2 regions of the Propioniciclava sp. LT432 genome follow, and region 2 is predicted to be linked to the other one. Evidence: predicted binding sites of a transcription regulator. Region 2 holds the regulator's gene; the other holds the start of a gene.
What was found. The regulator LexA, encoded in region 2, represses DNA repair genes until DNA is damaged. The targets are predictions, from matches to a motif close to TCGAACANNTGTTCGA.
Positions count from the first base shown of each region.

Region 1: a site for LexA is predicted at 1,842-1,857, ahead of AC5YDV_RS18720 (DUF5131 family protein). Genes of this name have one in related genera too.

Region 1 covers NZ_JCAKNE010000048.1:10,151-15,281, forward strand. Annotated here, with positions in the region: gene AC5YDV_RS18715 (DUF8611 domain-containing protein) at 12-1,145, shown strand; gene AC5YDV_RS18720 (DUF5131 family protein) at 1,875-2,618, shown strand; gene AC5YDV_RS18725 (three-Cys-motif partner protein TcmP) at 2,594-3,727, opposite strand; gene AC5YDV_RS18730 (IS1380 family transposase) at 4,366-5,131, shown strand, end outside.
Region 2 covers NZ_JCAKNE010000001.1:59,445-64,575, reverse strand. Annotated here, with positions in the region: gene AC5YDV_RS00310 (vitamin B12-dependent ribonucleotide reductase) at 1-842, opposite strand, end outside; gene nrdR (transcriptional regulator NrdR) at 896-1,393, opposite strand; gene AC5YDV_RS00300 (hypothetical protein) at 1,648-2,016, opposite strand; gene lexA (transcriptional repressor LexA) at 2,238-3,047, shown strand; partial or broken gene AC5YDV_RS00290 (hypothetical protein) at 3,158-3,418, shown strand; gene AC5YDV_RS00285 (ATP-dependent DNA helicase) at 3,422-5,131, opposite strand, start outside.

The sequences.
Region 1 (5,131 bases), on a different contig from region 2:
AGCCTGCTGCCATGCCTCGAGAGTCCTACAACGTCCGGGTGCTGCGCGCCAAGGCCCTGTCCTCTTTCCGTAGAGGCGTCGCCGCGTTCAACGGTGTGGAAAGCGATGGCAGGGTCACTGTCATCTTGCTGAGCTTCCAGCACGCCTTTGAAATGCTGCTCAAAGCCATTCTCGACGCTAAGAAGGTGTCCGTCTTCGACAAGAAGAGCCAGCGATCCATCTCACTCGAAAGCGCGATACGGCTTTGCCAGCAACTGGACGGCGTGAAGCTGAGCGATGAGGAGGCAGGGACAATCCGAGTGTTGGACTCGCTTCGCGATGCTGAGCAGCATTGGCATATCGTGGTAGACGAGGGCCTCCTATACTTGGACGTGCGAGCCGGCGTAACACTGTTCGACGCACTGCTCACGAGGGCCTTTGGGGAGCGATTAGCCGACCATCTTCCAATCCGGGTTCTGCCTATCAGCGCTGAGCCACCTCGGAGCCTCGACCTTCTTGTTGATCGCGAGTTCCAGCGTATTGCTGACCTGCTGAAGCCCGGCCGGCGGGCTTCAGCAGAGGCTATGGCGCGGATTAGATCACTCCTTGCCACAGAATCATTCACCGACCCGGACGCCGCGGAGGTGAGCGAAGCGGACGTTCGCCGAGTCGCCAAGGGAATTCGTGATGGCAAGTCGAGGTCTCTGGTTTTCCCCAAGCTGTCGGGTCTTTCCTCAGACATTCAGGGTTCAGGCCTCACCGTGGAGGTGCGCATGGTAAAGTCGGGTGGACTTCCCGTCACCTACACCAATGACGCGAGCGCCGACGTGTCGGCCATCAGGACCGTGGATCTCGAGAAGAAGTTCTACATGGGTCCCCACGACTTGGCAGACAGGTGCAGCGTCTCGAGGAACAAAGCGACGGCCTTGAGGAGGCATTTGGGTCTTGACGCTAACGACGATCACTTCTCACACCGATTCGTGTTGGGCAAGACCAAATTGCTGCGCTATTCGGACAATGCGTTGCGAGCGATGAGGACCGCCCTCGAGACGGTGGACATAGAAAGGGTTTGGAAGGCTCACCGGACCGTGCCCGGCAATGCAAGTGACCTGACCCGCCCCCCTTGCGACCAGCCGGGGTGCGTTCTCGTTCTCGGGGCGGGTTGACCAGCAAGATCCACCAACTCGTCGACGGCCGGGGCCCACCGATGGTCGTGGTTGCCTCGACCGGCAAGTCCGATGACCCGGGGATGCTGCCGGTCCTGCACGGCCATGTGTCGGCGCCCCGGATCGGGCAGGGTCGGCCCCGGACGACACCGGACCGGGTACGGGCGACAAGGCCCACTCCTCCCGTCGAGCATCGCTCGCTGCTCCGGTCCCGGGGATCACCGCCACCATCCCTGAGCCGGCTGACCAGATCGCGAACCGGAAACGCCCAGCCCCGATCCCCGCTGGGATCAGTAGCTCCATGTGCCACTTGTGATGTCGGTGAGCCCCACCAACATCACGCCATGCTCCTGGCATGGCGATCGAGTTGAGCGCCTCCACGATGCGCCGTAAGCCATCGTTCAGGACATCGACGCCAAGTACCAGGTCGAAATGAGCAGTGGCCAGGCTGGCTGAAGCCCCTGCAGGCGCATTCGATGTCTTCCATAAGCGTGACGTCCCTGCTGACGTCGGCGTGGGCAAACGCCCCAGGGTCGGCCGCAAGACGCCCGTGAGACGAACTGCTTGCTGATGCTCGCCACGGGGAGGCTCACCCTATGATGGCCCCGCCCTCCCCCAGCCCCTGCTCGTCAGGGTTGACCGCGGGCCAGTTGGCAGCTTGGAACGCGAGGCGAGGACACGCGATGCGGAAAGAAACAGAACATACGTTCGAGCCGCTAGACTGCCACCATGGCCGATAAGAGCGCAATCGAGTGGACAGAGGCCACCTGGAACCCTACGACAGGCTGCGACCGCGTTTCGGCTGGCTGCGACCACTGTTACGCGCTCACGCTCGCGAAACGCCTCAAGGCGATGGGAAACCCGAAGTACCAAAACGACGGGGATCCCCGCACGAGCGGGCCGGGCTTCGGGGTGACGGTTCACCCTGACGCCCTGGCGATCCCGTACACCTGGAAGCGTCCGCGGGTGGTGTTCGTGAACTCGATGAGCGACCTGTTCCACGCGCGAGTGCCCATGGACTTCATCCGGGAGGTGTTCGACGTGATGGCTGAAACTCCCCATCACACCTACCAGGTGCTGACTAAGCGGGCCCACCGACTCACGAGGATTGCCGAGAAACTTGAATGGCCGACGAACGTGTGGATGGGGGTTAGCGTCGAGTCACCGGATCACTACGACAGGATCCATGATCTCGCCAAGGTCCCCGCGGCGGTTCGCTTCCTATCCTGCGAACCGCTGCTGGCAGAGCTCCCGGATCTTCCCTTGGAAGGCATCGATTGGGTGATCGCCGGCGGCGAGAGCGGTTTTCAGGCAAGACCCGTGGAGCCCGAGTGGATTCGGGACATCCGCGATCAGTGCGTCAGGGCTCGAACCCCATTCTTCTTCAAGCAATGGGGCGGAACCACGTCCAAGAGCGGAGGGCGCGAACTCGACGGTCGGACATGGAATCAGATGCCCGGGCTAGCCGGTTGAGACACTACTAATTCCAGAACGGTTGTCTTCGTGAGCCTTCCCGTTGCGGGCGTCCGTGCGATGCGGCCTTCATCATGCATGTAGCGAACCCCATCAGCAGCATGTTTAGGCAACCATCTCGCGGTCTCACGTAACAGAAAGTCCCTGATGACCTCCAGGGTCTTCGGTCCACTCCGAAGACTGTCCGCGATGAACGCGAGGAGCTCGGGATCCGGCGCATCGACGTCTTCGAAGAGCGTCGGCCGAATTGCGGCCATGGCCGCCTCTCGCGCAACAGTCGTCCGCGGGTCGCAGAACCGCATCCCGTCTGAACTGTCCACCTTCCACATGGCGTCCTTGAACGCACTTACTGCGCGCTCATGGCCCGTGCCGAAGACTAGGTTGAGCGGTTGCCCGGTCTTCGGGAGAACCTGAAACGGGATGCAGAACTTGAACCCGGCACGGAGAACCGCATCCCGGTACGTCTCTAGCCAAGATCGCCAGCGCTCCTGCGGATCCAAGGACTTGTCGCTTGGAGACCAGTACTGCGGACCGCCGAAGACCTGGTCGAGGGAGTGGGGCTCCTCCTTTTCCCGACGGCTGAACCAGTTCGGCCCGAACGTGACAATGACCTCGCTCGCCGGGTTGGAAGAGATGGTCTCCAAGTGGTGCAAGGGAACACCGACGTTCCCCCAGCTGTCGAATATGGCCAAGATAGGAGAGCCCCACGCACCGACCTGATTCAAGAGCGGCAGGGTGTCAACTTCGGCGCGGCCGTGCTTGACGACTACGTTTACGGGGAGCTCATCAAGCGGACCGAAACGGCGGACCAGCAGTTCGGAGAGGTGTCGGTGCCGCGCTGCGTTTCCCTCGATGAAGATCAGAGTGACCCGGTCACGGGACAGGTTCATTCGAGCGCGGGCGTCGTGGGTAAGCAGACGATCGAGAGCAAAAACCGGCGACCCCTCCTCGCCCTTCTCGTACTCACCCGGGCCAGCGAACGCATCGACGTACGTTACCCGTTCGACCCACGACTGCTGGAGGAAGATGGGAAACCAAGCATCCAAGTAGCGCTTGTAAAGGCGGTGCTTCGCCTCCGTTGCTGGCTCCTGCTGCCAGAGGACATCCATGGTCATACTCCCGGATACTCGCCGTGGGGTTCCTAGCCTAACCGTTGGGTAGGAGCAGACCCGCGGAGAAATCACCGCGTGGTGTTTAGTCAACCCGATTAACCATCGTGATCTGGAGCGGCCGGCTACGAACTCGCGCCGACGAGCCCCCACGCCTGGTCTCAACGACAACCGGCGAGCGCAGTTGTTCCCAAATCAGGAGCCTGAGGAGGATGCCGGCATGATCGCCCTCCCTCCCAACGACACCAGCGCAACTGGCCGGCTCCGGGTCGCCGCCGACTTGATCGGCATCCGGCGAGGAGATGGAGGAGTGCCATCCACGTGGACGCGGTCTGAGCTGAGTGGTGATGTACCAGACCCACGTCGTCGCCAGGTGGGCTTGATGAAGGACACGGTGCCTGGACGCGACCACGTCAAGCACGCCGCTCAACAGGTGTGGGCGAAGACCTGTTCTGGACGTAGGCGTCCGCCCACGGGCAGGTCCACGGAAGGTCCCCGACCAGGCAGCCGGGGTTGGCTGACTAAACCTGAATCCACCATCTCTGTGAGGGCGGGGTAAACGAGGAAATGCCCTCTGGTAAGGGAGAATGGGACTTGTCTAAGGTTCCGTGGCTCCCGCCAAGAAGGGCACTTCCGAGATGCAACTGTCTTACACTGTTGGTCGGATGTCGGCATCGTTCGATGAGCCGAACTTGGTCGGGTCCGCTGGACTGGTGCCCGCGATCGCGCTTGCGGACCAGCTCGGCCTGGCGGGGCTGGCTGACAGGTTGTTGACGGTGCCCGGCGCGAAGGGTTGCGCCGGGTTGAAGCTGACCTCGGTGTTGGCCGGGATGATGGCCGGCGCGGACAGCATCGACGACTTGGACGTGCTGCGTCACGGGGCGATGGGCAAGCTGTTCGGTGGGGTGCGGGCTCCCTCGACGCTGGGCACGTTTCTGCGGTCGATCCGGTTCGGGCACGTCCGCCAACTCGACGCGGTCGCCGCCCGCACCTTGTGCCGACTGGCTGACCGGGTGCCGGGCCTGCTACCCGACAGTCAGATCGTGTGGCTGGATGTCGATGACACGATCAAACCGGTGTACGGCCGCTCCAAGCAGGGCGCCGAGCACGGTTACACCCGGGTGCGCGGGTTGAACGCCCAACTGGCGACCGTGTCCGGGGTGGAGGTTGCACCGGTGATCGTGGCCGCTCGGCTGCGTCGGGGCGCAGCAGCGTCGGCGCACGGCGCGGTGCGGCTGGTCCGTGACGCGATCGCCACCCTGCGTCGAGCGGGGGTCACAGGGCAGGTGCTGGTCCGGGCGGATTCGGCCTACTACCAGCAGTCTGTGGTCGCGGCGATCGTGAAGGCCGGCTGCCAATTCTCGATCGGTGCCCGGCTCAACAAGGGGGTCCGTGCCGCGATCG
Region 2 (5,131 bases):
TTCTGGTACTGCACGGACACGATGTCCTTGCCGCCCAGGTCCATGTCGAAGCCTGCGTCGCGCAGGGCGCGGATCTTGTCCTCCTCGCGCGCCTTCGTCTCGATGAACTCCTCGATGTCGGGGTGGTCGACGTCGAGGACGACCATCTTGGCCGCACGACGCGTCGCGCCGCCGGATTTGATGGTGCCCGCCGAGGCGTCCGCACCGCGCATGAACGAGACCGGGCCGGACGCGGTGCCGCCGGAGGACAGCAGCTCCTTGCTCGACCGGATCCGGGAGAGGTTCAGGCCGGCGCCGGAGCCGCCCTTGAAGATGAAGCCCTCCTCCTTGTACCAGTTCAGGATCGACTCCATCGAGTCATCCACGCTCAGGATGAAGCAGGCGCTGACCTGCTGCGGGCTCTTGGTGCCGACGTTGAACCACACCGGGGAGTTGAAGCTGAAGACCTGGTGGAGGAGCATCCAGGTCAGCTCGTGCTCGAAGACCTCGGCGTCGGCGTCCGTGGCGAAGTAGTCGTTCTCGCGGCCGGCCTCGGTGTACTTGCCGACGACGCGGTCGATCAGCTGCCGGAGGCTGTTCTCGCGCTGGGCGGTGCCGAGCGCGCCGCGAAAGTACTTGGTGGTGACGATCGTGGACGCGTTCAGGCTCCAGAAGTCGGGGAACTCGACGTCACGCTGCTCGAAGACGTTCTCGCCCGTCCTCCAGTTGGTCTGGATGACGTCGCGACGCTCCCAGGTGACCTCGTCGTAGGGGTGGACGCCTTCGGTGGTGTACACGCGGTCGATGGTCAGCCCCTTGGGCTTGGCCGCCGGCCGGCGGGGTGCCTGCTTGGTCTCGGTCACTTCTCTCCTCCTGAGGTGATGGTTGTCTGCGCGAACCGCGCGCGGCGGCTGGTTCAGAACAGCTGTTCGGCGGTCTGAGCCGGAACGGCGATCGACTCGTCGCCGGCTCCAGCGGTTCGGAGCCGGGCGATCTCGGCCTCGAAGTCCTCGACCGACTGGTAGTGCTGGTAGACGGACGCGAACCTGAGGTACGCGACGGGGTCCAAATCACGGAGCGGGCCCAGGATGGCGACACCGACGTCGTCGGCGGGGATCTCGGCGCAACCGCTCGCTCGCAGGGTCTCCTCGACCTTCTGGCCGAGCTTGGCGAGGTCGGCCTCCGTGACCGGACGACCCTTGCAGGCCTTCCGGACGCCGGTGACGACCTTCTCGCGCGAGAACGGCTCGATGACGCCGGACCGCTTCACGACCACGAGTTGCATCTGCTCCAGGGTGGTGAACCGCTTGGAACAGGACCGGCACTCGCGGCGACGGCGAATGGAACTACCATCCTCCGCGACACGCGAGTCAAGGACGCGAGAATCGGTGAACCGACAATACGGGCAGTACATCGACCCCACCTCCCCTCGGCAACGCCCCCCGCTGTGGAGGAACATGTGGACGAACCGTGTACATCGTGTGGGTGAACGACCACAAGCTGTGGACGAAAAACAACGATGTAACTACTACATGTAGAGGTTAGGCGCCTCCTGAGCACAAAGCAACCCTGTCCCGGGGTGTCTTCCCAGGACGGCGACCCATTGACACAAAGCGACCAAAGGGCCCCGGTGGTCGCGCTCGGCGACCCCGGGGCCCTCGCCAGTCGTCAACTCGCCGGCTGGGGCGCGGCCAGCGCCACCACCGAGGACGCACCGGCATGCATCGGCTCGTTGCTCACCGCCAGGAACGCCCCGACCAGCGTGGCGACCATGATGCCGACGACCAGAGCCACCAGCAGCACCAGGACGGCGACACCGCGCGGGGTCCACTCCAGCCGGCGCGTGGCACTCGGCGCGGCGAGCGCGACTGCCGGACGCGAGACCTCACAGGCGCGGGCCTGGGCACCCCACCGCTCCTCCGCACGGGCGCTCGCAGGGCGTCCGGTGGCCTGCACGGACGAAGCGGAGCGCGCGGCTCGGATGCGGCGCGAGACCACGTCGGCCCCGGTCGTGTAGTCCAGCAACTCGGCGGTCATGGCTGCTCCTTCTTCGAACATCTGTTCGACCAGTATTATCGAACACTCCTGCGATTGCAAGCACCATTCGCACAGGTGTTCAGCGTTTCGTACGACACCAGAACCGTCCCAGCCGGGTCCGACAATTTCTGCGCACGCCTCCCCCGCACCGCGACAACACCGCGCCGGACACACCCGAACATGTGTTTGAATGATGCGTCGGATTGTCCTACCGTGAGCCCATGGCGACGACGGATGACAAGCGGGGCGGCGGCAAGCGGCCCATCCCCAGGCAGACCCGGCGCGGGCGCCCGACCGATGACGAGATCGCGCGCATCGGCAAGGTCCGCCAACTCCCCGACGGGCCGGAGGATTCTCACGGCCTGACGATCCGACAGCGACTCATCCTCGAGACGATCCGTGAGGCCATCGAGTCCCGCGGCTACCCGCCCACGATCCGCGAGATGGGCGATGCCGTCGGCCTCGCCTCCCCGTCCAGCGTCACCCACCAGCTGAAGGTCCTCGAGGGCAAGGGCTTCCTCACGCGTGATCCCAAGCGTCCCCGCGCCCTGGCGGTGCACCTCCCCGACTCGATGAGGCCCGCCACTCCCGGTTCCCCCGCCCCGGCCGGGGCCGCGCCCCCGGCGTCCGGCTTCGGTGAGGACGTGCACGTCTCCCGATCGGTCGACGTGCCCATGGTCGGGCGCATCGCGGCCGGCGGTCCGATCCTGGCCGAGGAGCACGTCGAGGAGGTGCTGCCGCTGCCGCGCGACCTGGTCGGCGAGGGCACGCTGTTCCTGCTCGAGGTCAAGGGCGACTCGATGATCGACGCCGCGATCTGCGACGGCGACTACGTGGTCGTCCGCCAGCAGCCCGACGCGAACAACGGCGACATCGTCGCGGCGATGATCGACGGCGAGGCGACCGTCAAGACGTTCAAGCGGACCCCGGGCCAGGTGTGGCTGCTCCCCCACAACCAGGCGTACGAGCCCATCGACGGCAACGAGGCAACCATCCTCGGCAAGGTGACCGCGGTCCTGCGCCGCGTCTGACTCCCCGACCGTGGACGGGCTCGGCAACGGCGTCCTCCTCGCGGGCAAGGATCTCCAGCTCATCGACGGGGTCACCCTCATGATGACCTTCGGCGAGCACGCCGCGAACGTGCGGGTTCGCGCTCGGGTGGGAAGCGGTCCTGCTCGCCGCTGTTGCGGTGGTGCTGGGATTGCTGCTCGGGTCGCTGTACGGCTTCGCCGGCGTGGCGGCGCTGCTCGCGGCAGAGGCCGATGTGGTGCCGACGATCCCGTGGCTGCGCCTGGCGCTCATCACGGCGGTGGCGCTGCTGGCCGGCTGGCTGGCGTCCGTCCTGCCATCGATCCGGGCGTCCCGTGTTCCACCGGCGGCCGCCCTCGCGTGGGGTGAGTGAGCCTCACGCGCCGGCGAGGCGCCGCAACGCGTTGACGGCGACCTCGCGGTCGGTCGTCGACCAGAACCCCGGCATGGACGCCCGCAGGTAGCCGCCGTAGCGAGCCGTCCGCAGCCGCGGGTCGAGGACAGCGACCAGGCCACGGTCGGACGTCCGCCGGATGAGGCGTCCGGACCCCTGCGCCAGCAGCAGGGCGGCGTGGCTGGCGGCCACGGCCATGAAGCCGTTGCCGCCGGCGTCCGCCACCGCCTTCTGGCGGGCCTGCATGAGCGGCTCGTCCGGCCGGGGGAACGGGATCTTGTCGATGATGACGAGTTGGCAGGTCTCCCCCGGGACATCCACGCCCTGCCAGAGGCTGAGCGTCCCGAACAGGCACGTGTGGGGTTCGGCGATGAAGCGGCGCGTGAGTTCCGACAGCTGCGCGTCCCCTTGGCACAGGATGGTCATCTTCGGCAGTTCCGCGCGGCAGTGCCGGGCGGCGGCCTCGGCGTTCCGCTGTGAGGCGAACAGTCCCAGCGTGCGGCCACCCGCCGCCCACACGAGTTCGGCGACCTCCGACAGTGCCTCGGGGGTGATGCCCTCGCGGCGCGGGTTGGGCAGGTGCTGAGCGACGTAGAGGATCCCCTGTCGGGCGTAGTCGAAGGGCGAACCCACGTCGAGAGCCCGCCACTCCAACCCGGTGCGCTCCTCCGGTTCGGTGTCGAGCACGCGCTCGTTGCGCCGCAGCCCGACGGACGCCGCGGCCGCCTCGAAGTCACCACCCAGCTTCAACGTGGCCGAGGTGAGGACGGTGGTCGTGTTCGACAGCACCTTCTCGCGCAAGAGGCCCGCGACGTCCAGCGGTGCGACCACGAGCCAGCGACCGAAGCGCTCGCGCTCGCTCACCCAGAGGACGTCCGTGTCCTTCAGCGCTCCCATCGCCTCCGCGATGTCGAAGACCTCCTTGGCGGCGGCCGCGGCCTGCTTCGCGTCGGGGTCCTCCGACTTGAGGGCGCTCACCACCCGCCGCGCCACGTCGCGGATGTGGGCGACGACGGTGAGGACGGGTGAATCCGGGTCTTCGATCCGTTCCAGGCGGGCGTCGGCCAGCACCTTCCCCAACGCGTCCCCCAGGTCCGCGAACTCCACGGCGAGGTCGTCGTCCTCCAAGTGCGTCGTGCAGCGGCGGGACACCCGCTCCAGCTGCTGGGGACTGAGTTCGTGCGAGGCGGCGCCGGTCACGCGTGCCGTCAGTTCGTGTGCCTCGTCGATGACGAGGAGGTCGTGCTCGGGGAGGACGGTGTTGCCGTGCATGGCGTCGATCGCGAGCAGGGCGTGGTTCGTGACGACCAGCTGCGAGCTCCGCGCTGTCTCGCGGGAACGCTCGACGAAGCACTGGTTGAAGAAGGCGCACGTGGTCCCCAGGCACTCGCGCACGGGAATGGAGACCTGAGCCCACGCGGCGGCCGTGTGTGTGGGCGCGTCGTCGCGGTCTCCGGTGCCGTCGGCCTCGAGTTCCTCCTCGACCCACTCGCGCAACGCCAGCACCTCCGCGCCCAGCACGGACGCGGCGTCCGCCCGGCCGGCACGGAGGCCGTCAACAAGATCCTCCCCGCCGAGCAGGGATTCCTGCTCCCGCCCGGTGCCGTCGAGCGCCCGGTGGAGGCAGGCGTAGTTGGTTCGACCCTTCAGGACCGCGTGGGTGATCTCGCCGCCGGTCACCTTGCTCGCCGC